Linked DNA regions of Sphingobium yanoikuyae. The protein of the gene in region 1 binds, or shares a complex with, the protein of each later gene. Links are inferred from orthologs where the notes say so. Each region holds a gene or a part of one and is shown on either strand. Other genes may lie near its edges.

Region 1 (5,169 bases):
CTGGCTCGACACGCACAAGGTGCCGCGGTCCGCATCGGGGATGAAGACCATCTCATAATCCTGGCCATCGTCCGAACGGAGCAGCCATTTGCGGGTGCCGTCGTTCGACACCTGCGCCTCCACCACCTGCGGCCGGCCGACGATGAAGCGTTCCGCCATCCACAGCCGCATCGGCTTGGCCAAGTCGGTCATCTTCTCGAAATCGGTTTCGCCGCGATGATAGAGCCAATGGAACAGCTGCTTGGACCGCAGCTTGGCTGCCTTCTGGTCGAGGCCGGCTTCTTCCAGCGCGCCCTTCATCTGGGCGCGGGTCAGGCCCAGCATGTCGACGCGTCCGTCCTCACGGGGCGTCACCGCGCGGGGCACGGGCACAGGGTCGATAAGGCCGGGAATTTGCATCATCACTTAGTTCGCCATTACTGCCTTGTCGAAGATGGTGCTTCTCACCCCATCGACATGTTCGATAAGATCATGGGCAGCAAAGCCACCCATCGTGTCCAATACCACATCGATGCCTTCTCGACGGGCCAATTTGGTCGCGGGCACGAAGTCGGCATCTGCCGCGACCAATATAATCTGGTTGACCTGCCGCTTGAAGGCCATTGCGGCAACGTCCAAGCCTAGTCGCATGTCCACGCCCTTTTGCGTGACATCCAGTTCAAAATCGGCATCGGTCGGGGAAAATTGCCCCGGATCGCGTAGCCAGGATTTCATCGCGTCGGCCTTTGGCCGCCACAAAAAGCTCTCGTTCAATCGGCCAAGCCTTAAAGCCACCTTGCGCATCGTCTGCAATTCGCGATGCACGCCTAACCGGAATAGTGCTTGCTCTGTCTTGGAAAGGTCAATCGACCTCTTGCTGACGGGCGAATGCAGTCTTTTGATCAGGGGCGGACAGTCGTAAAAGAAGATGCGATAGAGTTCGACTGTTTCTTCAGGCCGGAAATTCTGTGTGTCGATTGCCGCCAAGGTTGGCTTCGGGCCCAAGCGAATGGCAATATGCCAGGCAGACAAATAGATTAACCCGTAAGCGATAGCTTTCGGATTGCCGGCATCCAGATTAGGAAATGCATGTCGGAAGCGATGGAGGAAATATGCCCCATCCACGACAATTGCCGTTGCCATTCATCGGACCTGTAAAAAATTGTCCCCGGGAGCGGCCTTGAGTTAATATCTGCTCTTGCGAGCGCCTCAAGACGGCCTGCCGGGGACGTGATACAGTGTCATATACCTCATTTCGCCAAAAAATCAAGATCAGCGGAGTTTCGCGCACCCCAGCGCTGCTGCGTCGATCGCCGTTGCCGCGCCGCGCAGCGCATAGCTGTCGGCAAAGGCGCCACCCTTGGCCGATGTCGATTGCACGCTCATGCTGCTGGCGGAGCGCATCGCGGCGATGATCGCTGCATCGTCCTGCGGATTGGCGGCCCAGGCATCGGCCTGGCCCGCGACCAGCGCGAAACGGCGGTCGCCGACGCTGAGCGAGACCCGCGCATTGGCAGCACGCGGGCGGCTGAGGCGGAAATGGACCTGGCCGCGGACATGCTGGCGCGGCCAGGTGCCGACGGCGGCAAAGCCCTTGGGCGCATCGCCCGCGCGGCGCGGCGCCGGCATGGCGATGGCGTAGCAGCGCGGGCCGTTCTGACCGGCGCCGGGATCGCGAAACGCCCCCCAGCTTTCGAAAATGCCGAGCGAATCGCGCGCCATGGCCGGACTGGCAAGGATGACGAGCGGGATCAGCAAGGCGGGCAGGCGGCGCATGGTCCGGGCAAAGCGCATGCCATCGCCATTTGCAAGCCCGGCTTCGTTTCGAAAGCGCGTCGAGGTGCTTGCCGCCGCCGACATAGCGGTTATGAAGGACCATCCATCATTGCCGCCGGGATTCGACCGAATCCTCGCCATCGACGCAAAAAGAACGGACAGAACAGGGACATGAAGGCCACCATCGAACGCGCAACGCTCCTCAAGAGCCTCAGCCACGTCCAGTCGGTGGTCGAGCGGCGCAACACGATTCCGATCCTGTCCAACGTGCTGATCGAGGCATCGGCGGATGGCGCGATCAAGCTGATGGCGACCGATCTCGACCTGCAGGTCGTGGAAAGCGTGTCGGCCCAGGTCGAACAGGCCGGCGCCACCACCATTTCCGCCCACACGCTGTTCGACATCGCCCGCAAGCTGCCCGAAGGCAGCCAGGTGTCGCTGCAGGCGGCCGACGGCAAGATGCTGATCCAGGCCGGCCGCGCCCGCTTCAACCTGTCGACCCTGCCGCGTGACGACTTCCCGGTGATTGCCGAGGGCGACCTGCCGACCAGCTTCGAACTGCCGGCCGAAACGCTCAAGCAGATCATCGACAAGACGCGCTTCGCCATCTCGACCGAAGAGACGCGCTATTATCTGAACGGCATCTATTTCCACGTCTCGGACGAAGGCTCGCCGGTGCTCAAGGCCGCCGCGACCGACGGCCACCGTCTGGCCCGCGTCACCGTGCCGCGTCCCGACGGCGCCGATGGCATGCCGGGCATCATCATCCCCCGCAAGTGCATCGCCGAACTGCGCAAGCTGCTCGACGAGGTCGAGGGTTCGGTTCAGGTCAGCCTGTCGGCCAGCAAGATCCGCTTTGGCCTGGGCAGCGCAATCCTGACCAGCAAGCTGATCGACGGCACCTTCCCCGATTATAGCCGCGTCATTCCGACCGCGAACGACAAGCTGCTCAAGATCGACCCGCGCAGCTTCGAGGAAGGCGTGGACCGCGTTGCGACCATCGCCACCGAAAAGACTCGCGCGGTCAAGATGAGCCTCGACAAGGACAAGATCACCCTGTCGGTCACCAGCCCGGAAAATGGCACGGCGGCCGAAGAAGTGCCCGGCGCGTTCCAGGGCGAAGGCTTCGATATCGGCTTCAACGCCCGTTATCTGCTCGACATCCTTGGCCAGATCGACACCGACATCGTCGAACTGCACCTAGCCGATGCGGCCGCACCGACGCTGATCCGCGAAAATGATCGCAGCCCGGCGCTTTACGTTCTGATGCCGATGCGCGTCTGACCGGTCTTGCCGGGAGATCGCTGAATATCAGGGAATCTCCCGGACCCGGCGGGTAATCGCTTCTCAAGCTTTGTCGGTTAGACGATCGGCATGGCTATTGTCCGCAAAACAGATACTGATGCGCCCGCCAGGACCGCGAGCCTGCTGGTTTCGCTGGGTCTGGCCGAAAGCGGCACGGAAGTCGCCGCCAACTGGCTGTCGCGCAGCTTCACTCATGTCGCCGCCCTGTGGCCACTGATGCTGCTGGCCAAGCTGTGCGTTGCGGCGCTGCTCGGCATGCTTTCCTTCACCCGGCCGGAACATGGCGCCCTGCTGTGCGGCGTGGTGCTGATCGACGGCCTGCTGATGCTGGTGCCGCGCTGGGCGCTGTTCCGCAATCTGCGACCCCATGTCCAGAACTGGCTGATGCTGCCCGCGCTCTTCTGCTCGGGCTTAAGTTTCAGCCTGTGGCTGGCGCATGGCAATGGCGTGGCGATGCCGTCCGCCGTGCCGGAAATGGCGATCGCGCTGCTGGCGGTCTGCATCGTCGGCGATCGGCGCCTGCTGGGGCTCAGCTATTTCATGGGGGCGCTGCTGGTGGCCGGCATCGCCCATGCGGGCATGGTGCATCTGGGGCTGCTGGCCAGTTGCCTGGCGGTGATGGCGATCGCCACCCTGCGGCAGGCGGCGGCGGATCGTGAACGGGCGATCGAACAGCATCGGCAGGATCTCAAGGCGCAGCGTTCCGATCGGCTGCTGGAGGAATATGAACAGTCCGGCCGCGGCTGGTTCTGGGAAACCGATCGTCACGGCCACATCACCTATATCTCCGCCACCCTGGCCGAACCGCTGGGCGTGGAAGCGGGCAGCCTGATCGGCCGGTCGCTGACCGACATCATTCAGCAGGGTGACCGGCAACAGGGCGATGGCGAGCGAACGCTGGGCTTCCACCTCTCGGCCCGCACCGGCTTTGCCGACATCGCCGTGCGGGCCGCGATCGCGCGCGAGGAACGCTGGTGGTCGATCTCGGGCGAACCGGTGTTCAACGAATATGGCCAGTTCCACGGCTTCCGCGGATCGGGCACCGACCTGACCGAAATGCGGCGCAGCCAGGCGGAAGTGACGCGCCTGGCCCAATATGATTCGCTGACCGGCCTCGCCAACCGCGTGCAGATGTTGCAGGCGCTGGAGCAGGCAGTGCTCGGCTCGCGGGGCAAGCAGGGCGAATGCGCGCTGATGATGCTCGACCTCGACCGGTTCAAGAGTGTCAACGACACGCTCGGCCATCCGGCCGGCGACGCGCTGCTACGTCAGGTCAGCCAGCGCCTCCAGCGCGTGGTCGGCAATCAGGGGCTGGTCGGGCGCCAGGGCGGCGACGAGTTCAAGGTGCTGGTGCATGGCCGCCATGACCGCAACCGGCTCGGCCTGCTGGCGCAGGCGATCATCAGCGCCCTGTCGCAACCCTATTCGATCGAGGGCACGGGCGTGGTGATCGGCGTGTCGATCGGCATTTCCTTCTGCCCCGAAGACGGCGTCACCGCCGATGCCCTGATCCGCAATGCCGACCTCGCCCTCTACAAGGCGAAGGGCGATGGGCGCGGCGTATATCGCTTCTATTCGGCCGACATGCATGCCGATGCGGAGGATCGCCGCCAGCTCGAACAGGATCTGCGCCATGCGCTGACGGCGGACGGCCTGCACCTCGTCTATCAGCCGATCGTCAGTTCGACGACCGAGCGCATCACCGGCTATGAGGCGCTGCTGCGCTGGGATCATCCGGTGCGGGGCGCCATCTCGCCGGCCTTGTTCGTCCCCATTGCGGAGGATAGCGGCCTGATCGCGCCGATCGGCGAATGGGTGATGCGCACCGCCTGCCGCGACGCCGCCCAGTGGGACGCCGGCATCCGCGTTGCGGTCAATGTCTCGGCGATGCAGTTCGCCAATCCCGGTTTCCCGACCACCGTGATGCAGGCCCTGGCGAGCGCGCAGCTGGCGCCCGAACGGCTGGAGCTGGAAATCACCGAAAGCGTGTTCCTGAACGACAATGACGGCACCGACGCCATGTTCACCCGGCTCAAGGGGCTGGGCGTGCGGCTGGCGCTGGACGATTTCGGCACCGGCTATTCGTCGCTCGGCTATCTGAAGAAGGCG
Region 2 (3,386 bases), 480 kb from region 1 along the record:
GTCGAAGGGTTGCGGCCTTCGCGGGCGGGCGTGTCCTTGACCTTGAACTTGCCGAAGCCGTTGAGCGAAACTTCTTCGCCCTTCGCGGCAGCATCGGCGATCGCGGCGAACACGCCATCGACCAGCTTGCGAGCATCGGCCTTGGTGATGTTGTTGGCCGAAGCCAGGCTGTCGGCGAGGTCGCTGTTGTTCATGGAATAGACTTTCCTTTGTTGTTGGCGCGCATTGCATAGCTGGCACGAAAGCCAAGGTCCATCGGTCCTGAGCGTCCGATTGCGCTTAAAAGTGCGGTTAATGCGGCGTTTCAGACGCTTTGTGCATGCGTGCATGCCAACCGGCCGGTCAAAGGCCGATGTTGCGGCCTGAGCGGCCGGATCATTATCAAGGGAAAGGTGGCGGAGACGGAGGGATTCGAACCCTCGGTAGCCCCTTAAGGCTACGACGGTTTAGCAAACCGCTGGTTTCAGCCACTCACCCACGTCTCCGCACGAATTTGCCTACCGGAAACCGGGAGGCAGTGGCTAGGCGACGGGCTATAGCGACGGCTTCGATCCATGGCAACGGTCCAAATGTGCGATTTTTCATGCGGATTTGCACAATCGGATTCAATCTGGCTTAGAATCGACTCCGGTGGGCGTTCGTTCATTGTCGTTTCAGCTTGGCGACGGATAATCTGACGGATGTTTTCAAGAGCGGGCTTCGGGGAGTATCGGGTAATGATCGGCAGCATGGGGCGCACGGGCGCCCGCTTCGCACGGGTGGGTGCCCTGATGGCGGCACTCGGCGGGCTCCTGCTGGCGCCGGTCGCCAGCGCGCAGATCCGCACGGTCGATCCCAACACGGCGATCGATTCCGATCTTGCGCCGCCGCCGGTCCAGAACAGCACGCCGACCGATCCGGGCGTCGACTCCAGCCTGCCGCCGCCAGCCAGCTCGACCGATTCCGGCACCTATAATGCCGCCCCCGCTGTCGGCGGTGCCACCGCCACCGGCGCGCCGGTCACCTCCAATTCGCCGCCGGCCGCGATGGCACCGGGCGAATCCTATCAGGAAGATGATCTGATCGGCGCGGCCGAAGGCGTGTTCGGCAAGGGTGCCGAGGGCCTGGCCGGCATCATCGAGAAGATCCTCAAGGATCAGGGCCAGCCCAATGCCTATATTTCCGGGCGCGAGGCGTCGGGCGCCTTCGTGGTCGGCCTGCGCTATGGTTCGGGCACGCTCAACCACAAGATCGAGGGCAAGCGCGAAGTCTATTGGACCGGCCCGTCGATCGGCTTCGACGTCGGTGGCAATGCCGCCAACACCTTCGTCCTGGTCTATAATCTCTATGACAGCCAGGATCTCTACCATCGCTTCCCGGCGGCCGAAGGCACCGCCTATCTGGTCGGTGGCTTCACCGCCAGCTATCTGCGCTGGGGCAGCGTGGTGCTGATCCCGATCCGCCTGGGCGTCGGTTATCGCCTCGGCGTCAATGCGGGCTATATGAAGTTCAGCGAAAAGCGGACCTGGCTGCCCTTCTGACGGTCATAGCAGGGAGAGCTGGGCGCCCGCGTCGCCGCTCTCCCCCGCTTCTCCCTCGCCTTCCAGATTATGGATGCCCAGGCCCAGCAGCCGGGCCCCCATGCGCAGCGGCAATTGCGCCTTCAGCAGCGTACAGCCAGCGTCCACCAATTGTTCGACCGATCGAACCGGCGCGGCAAAGCTGCGCGACCGGGTGATGATGCGGAAATCGGCGAACTTCACCTTCAGCACCACGGTCCGGCCATAGGCCTGCGCCTTCTCGATCCGGGCCCACAGGCTTTCCGCTATCCGCTCGATCTCGCGCAGCAAGGCGTCCTCGGCGACAAGATCCTCGAAGAAGGTGTCCTCGACGCTGACCGACTTGCGCTCCTGCCGTTCATGCACTGGCCGATCGTCCTCACCCCGCGCGGCGCGATAATAAAAGAGCGCGCTGCTGCCGAAATGGGTCTGGAGGAAGGGCAGGTCGCGATCGCGCAGGTCGGCGCCGGTCTCGATCCCCAGCTTGTGCATCCGTTCGGCGGTGACCGGGCCGATACCGTGAATCCGCCGCACCGGCATGCGCGCCATGAAGTCGGCGCCTTCCGCCGGCCGCACCACGCACAGCCCGTCGGGCTTGTTCTGGTCCGACGCCAGCTTGGCGATCAGCTTGTTGTAGGACACGCCCGCCGATGCGGTGAGGCCCGTTTCTTCCTGGATCAGTCGCCGGATTTCCCGCGCCACCTGCGTCGCCGATGCGATCCCCGGCTTGTTCTGCGTCACGTCCAGATAGGCCTCGTCGAGCGAGAGCGGCTGGATCATGTCGGTGAAGCGCGCAAAGATCGCGCGGATCTGGGCAGATACGCTGCGATAGACCTCGAAGCGCGGTTTCACGAACAGCAGGTCTGGGCATAGCCGCCGCGCTCTTGCACCCGGCATCGCCGATCGCACGCCGAATTTTCGCGCTTCATAGCTGCAGGTGGCGACCACGCCGCGCGGACCGCCACCACCGACGGCAATTGCCTTGCCGCGCAGGCTGGGATCGTCGCGCTGTTCGACCGACGCATAAAAGGCGTCCATGTCGATATGGATGATCTTGCGCAGCGCGGGCGGCGGGGCGTCCATGGCCGGCCTTATGCCACCATGGGAACGAAAGGGAAACAGTCGGGCGTGTCAGCCCTTCTTCTTGCCCTTTTCATCCTTGGCCATGGCCAGCAGCGCGGCAAAGGGGCTGGCCTGATCCTCGGTCAGCACCCCGGCCTCGCGCAGATAGCTGTCGGCCTCCGGCGCGCGCGGATAGGGTTCCATCGCCAGCGCGACCGTCTCGGCCACCGCTTCGCCCATGTCGATGACATTGCCGTCATAGCCGATCGTGTCGCAATCCTCTGCGTCCAGCTCCAACTCCTCGCCCTCGGGCAGGTCGCCGCTCTCGGGCACGAAGCGCAGCAGGAAATCGGTGTCGATCGTCTCGGGCACCGGCAGGCCGGTGGCGACGCAGGGCTGGGCCAGGGCGGCGCGGACCCGACCGCGCGCCAGGATCGTGCTGCCCTCCGCGCTCAGCCGATAATCCGCCTCCAGCCGGTCGAGCGCCAACAGCGCAAAACGGCGCATCAGCGCGGCGCGCTCGCCCTCATCGGCGCTGATGGTCACCAGGCTGTCACCCAGCTTGCCCAGCTGGTCGGCGCGCACCGGGCGCGAAAATTCGATCATGTCGCTCATCCAAGGTCTCCAGCCAGCAAGGCGTCGCGGGTCAGGCAGGCCAGCCTTGTCCAGCGCGCGCGCAGCGCGCCCTCGACATGGGCCAGGGCGTCCGTCGACGGGGCGTCACCGCGATACAGGTTTCGGCGCAGCGCATCCTCCAGATCGCCCTCCCCCGTCAAGGCCGCACGA
Region 3 (3,512 bases), 4.0 Mb from region 1 along the record:
TTGCTCAGCTTCGCCTTGGCGATCTTGTCGGCCAGTTCGGCAAGCTCGTCGCCTTCCTCGCCCTCGCCATTGCCCAGCTCGCGCTGGATCGCCTTGAGCTGCTCGTTCAGATAATATTCGCGCTGGGTCTTTTCCATCTGGCGCTTCACGCGGCCACGGATCTTCTTCTCGACCTGCAGCACGCCCAGCTCGCCTTCCATGAAGGCGAACACCATCTCCAGCCGCTTGACCGGATCGGGTTCGACCAGCAGCGACTGCTTGTCGGCGACCTTGACGTTGATGTTGGCGGCGACGGAATCGGCGAGGCGACCGGCATCGTCGATCTCGCGCAGCTGCACCGGCGTTTCGGCCGGCAGCTTCTTGTTGAGCTTGGCGTAATTCTCGAACTGCTCGGCCACCGAGCGCATCAGCGCAGCGGCTTCCGGACCTTCGGCGACGATCTCCTCGACCGGCGCGACCTCGGCGACCAGATAGCCCGCCTCGGCCGGCGCCAGATCGGCCAGCTGGGCGCGATGCTTGCCCTCGACCAGCACGCGCACCGTGCCGTCGGGCAGCTTGAGCAGTTGCAGCACCACCGACACCACGCCGGTGTCATACAGCGCGTCCTTGCCCGGATCATCCTCGGCCGGGTCGAGCTGGGACACCAGGAAGATTTCCTTATTGCCCTCCATCGCCGCTTCCAGCGCGGCGACGCTCTTGTCGCGACCGACGAAGAGCGGGACGATCATCTGCGGGAAGACGACGATGTCGCGCAGCGGCAGAAGGGGATATTGCGTAGTCATTCACTCTCCAGGGCCGGACTTGCGGCCCGTCATGCGGTTCATCGCCTTTATGGGGATGCCCGTCGCGTCAATCAATCAGCGATCACCATATTGCTGCAACGATGAACAAGGGCTTATCCGCCAGCGGCAGCCCCGGAACGGCAATGCGCGCCGGCTCAGAAGGGCAGCTTGAAGCCCGGCGGCAGCGGCAGGCCGGCGGTCATCTTGCCCATTTCGGTGTTGCTGACCTCGTCCGCCTTCTTGCGCGCATCGTTGAACGCGGCGGTGATAAGGTCTTCCAGCATCTGCTTTTCCGACGGTGCCAGCAGGCTGTCGTCGATCGACACGCCCAGGATGCGGCCCTTGGCCGACGCCTTCACCTTGACTAGGCCGCCACCGGCCGCGCCCTCGACTTCCAGCTTGTCCAGATTGTCCTGCGCGCGCTGCAGCTCTTCCTGCACGCGGCTGGCCATCCCCAATATTTCGTTCAGATCCTTCATGCTTCGGCACTCCATTGTTCCGGCTCGTCCGAATGGACCAGCTCGGCATCGGGGAAGGCGTCCATTGCCGCCTTGACCACCGGGGTTTCTAAAATTGCGGCGCGACTGTCGGCCAGCTGGCGCTGTTCATTGGCCAGCAGGGTCGGCTTGGCCTCCCCCTCGCCCTGCGTCACCGTCCAGGCGACGCCGGTCACCTCGCGCAGCGCCGGGATGATCCGGGTGGCGAAGTCGGGCGACAGGCTGGCCGTGCCGCGATACTCCAGCATCGGCGGATCATAGCGGATGATCCCCACGCAATCATGCATTTCCTGCGCCAGATGCCCCTTGCTCTTCTGCCAGAAGGCTTCGATCAGATCCTCGAAGGTGGCGGGCAGGCTGGACGCGGGTTCCGGCGCGGGCGCGGCGGCGGCGGCCGGCGCCTGGCCCGGCATCGCCGGCGCGGCCATCGGCACCCCGCCCTGCAGCATCCGGGCAAGGTCGCTGGGATCGGGCATGGTCGCGGCATGCATCACGCGCAGCAACGCCATCTCGCACGCCTCGATCGGCAGGGCGGCGGTCGCCACCTCGTCATGGCCCTTCAGCATCAGCTGCCACAGCCGATGCAGCGGGCCAAAGCCGATCTGCGACGCCCAGTCGGCCAGCGCGCCGCGTTCCTCGTCGGACTGGCCCGGCGTCGCAATGTCGCGCCCGGCCTTCACCAGCGTGACCGCATGCACCAGCTCCAGCAGGCCGCGCATCAGCGACAGCGGCTCGACCCCCAGCGCATATTGATCGCGCACCCCGCCCAGCAGCGCGGCGGTATCGCCCTCCAGCAGCAGGCCGAGCAGCCGGCGCGTCGAGCCGCGATCCGACAGGCCCAGCATCTCGCGCACCTGCGCCGCCGTAACCATCGGCTCGCCCTCGCCCATTTCGGCATGGGCGATCGCCTGGTCCAGAATCGACAGGCCGTCACGGGCGGAGCCCTCGGCCGCCTGCGCGATCAGCGATAGCGCATCGGGCTCGGCCGCGACCTGTTCGGCCTCGACCACATGGGCGAAATGGCCGGCCAGCATCTCGGCCGGGATGCGACGCAGGTCAAACCGCTGGCAGCGCGACAGCACCGTCACCGGCACCTTGTTCACCTCGGTCGTGGCGAACAGGAATTTCACATGGGCCGGCGGCTCCTCCAAGGTCTTGAGAAGCGCGTTGAACGCGTTCTTCGAGAGCATATGGACTTCGTCGATGATGTAGATCTTGTAGCGCGCCGACACAGCGGCATAGCGCACCGCCTCGATGATCTCGCGCACGTCGTCGACGCCGGTATGGCTGGCGGCATCCATTTCGACCACGTCGATATGCCGCCCCTCGGCAATCGCCATGCAGGGTTCGCACACGCCGCACGGGTCGATCGTCGGCCCGCCCTGCCCACCCGGGCCGATGCAGTTCAGCGCCTTGGCGATCAGCCGCGCGGTCGACGTCTTGCCGACTCCGCGCACGCCGGTCATCAGAAAGGCATGGGCGAGGCGGCCGCGCCGGATCGCATTGCCCAGCGTCTGGACCATGGCGTCCTGCCCGATCAGCTCGCGAAAGTTGCGCGGACGATATTTGCGCGCAAGCACGCGATAGGGCTGAGGGGAATCGGACATGCCTGTTTCCTAACCGTTCAGATGCGGCTTGTCGAAGCCCGTTCGGACCTTGCGAAGAGATGATGCTGTGCGGAAAGGTGGGAGCCGGAACGACCCGCAGAAAAATCGTTGTGGCTGCTTCCGTCAGGACCTGACCAGGTTGGCGACGACTACGTCCGCCCGACTCCCGGCCGGGCATATGGCGAACTCATGACAGGAAGGCAAGGGCTTCCATGCCCTTGCCATGCCATAAGCCTAGTTCAGCCCGCTCTTCTGCGCCTTGCTGACGAATTCCAGCGCCGAATGGGCGGCCTCGGCGATCGCTGCCTCGGCCTTCTTGTCGTCCACGGTCGGCCGGTCGAGATAGATGGCCAATATATATTCCTCGCCCGCGGGCGACTTCACCAGCGCGACGTCATTATAGGCGGTGCCGCAGCTGCCGGTCTTGCTGCCCGACGTCCAGCCTTCGGGCAGGCCCGCCTTGATCCTTTTGTCGCCGGTGGTGCTGGCATTCAGCCAGCCGCGCAGCCTGTCGGCATCGGCCGCAGCCATGTCGCGGAACAACAACCGTCCCATCAGCCCGGCCATCGCCGCCGGACTGGTCGTGTCGCGCGGATCGCCCGCAATATTCTCGTTCAACTCGGGTT

What was found. Proteins that work in one complex are often made in the same cells at the same time.
Region 2: the proteins of dnaN (region 1) and dinB are in contact, whole or in part, in a solved structure (PDB 1OK7), measured with the Escherichia coli proteins. The link is inferred for Sphingobium yanoikuyae from one-to-one orthologs.
Region 3: the proteins of dnaN (region 1) and HH800_RS04720 are in contact, whole or in part, in a cryo-EM structure (PDB 8GIZ), measured with the Escherichia coli proteins. The link is inferred for Sphingobium yanoikuyae from one-to-one orthologs.

The regions. Positions count from the first base shown.
Region 1 is NZ_CP053021.1:4,872,345-4,877,513, forward strand. The notes cover bases 1,148-3,982. They hold dnaN (DNA polymerase III subunit beta), read left to right. Parts: upstream 1,148-1,926; coding sequence 1,927-3,039; downstream 3,040-3,982. Other genes in these bases: HH800_RS23500 (hypothetical protein), read right to left, coding at 1,252-1,755; HH800_RS23510 (EAL domain-containing protein), read left to right, coding at 3,130-3,982. Outside these bases: 23S rRNA (adenine(2503)-C(2))-methyltransferase RlmN, read right to left, coding at 1-402; HH800_RS23495 (NYN domain-containing protein), read right to left, coding at 406-1,122; more of HH800_RS23510, read left to right, coding at 3,983-5,169. UniProt on the Escherichia coli protein: Confers DNA tethering and processivity to DNA polymerases and other proteins. Acts as a clamp, forming a ring around DNA (a reaction catalyzed by the clamp-loading complex) which diffuses in an ATP-independent manner freely and bidirectionally along dsDNA.
Region 2 is NZ_CP053021.1:4,394,540-4,397,925, forward strand. The notes cover bases 573-3,386. They hold dinB (DNA polymerase IV), read right to left. Parts: upstream 2,622-3,386; coding sequence 1,524-2,621; downstream 573-1,523. Other genes in these bases: HH800_RS21205 (DUF1134 domain-containing protein), read left to right, coding at 717-1,520; HH800_RS21215 (YceD family protein), read right to left, coding at 2,670-3,215; HH800_RS21220 (ubiquinol-cytochrome C chaperone family protein), read right to left, coding at 3,212-3,386. Outside these bases: HH800_RS21195 (HU family DNA-binding protein), read right to left, coding at 1-194. UniProt on the Escherichia coli protein: Poorly processive, error-prone DNA polymerase involved in translesion repair and untargeted mutagenesis. Copies undamaged DNA at stalled replication forks, which arise in vivo from mismatched or misaligned primer ends.
Region 3 is NZ_CP053021.1:899,951-903,462, reverse strand. The notes cover bases 573-3,512. They hold HH800_RS04720 (DNA polymerase III subunit gamma/tau), read right to left. Parts: upstream 2,887-3,512; coding sequence 1,258-2,886; downstream 573-1,257. Other genes in these bases: blaSGM (SGM family class A beta-lactamase), read right to left, coding at 3,121-3,512; HH800_RS04725 (YbaB/EbfC family nucleoid-associated protein), read right to left, coding at 938-1,261; lon (endopeptidase La), read right to left, coding at 573-782. In the rest of the region: more of lon, read right to left, coding at 1-572. UniProt on the Escherichia coli protein: Part of the beta sliding clamp loading complex, which hydrolyzes ATP to load the beta clamp onto primed DNA to form the DNA replication pre-initiation complex.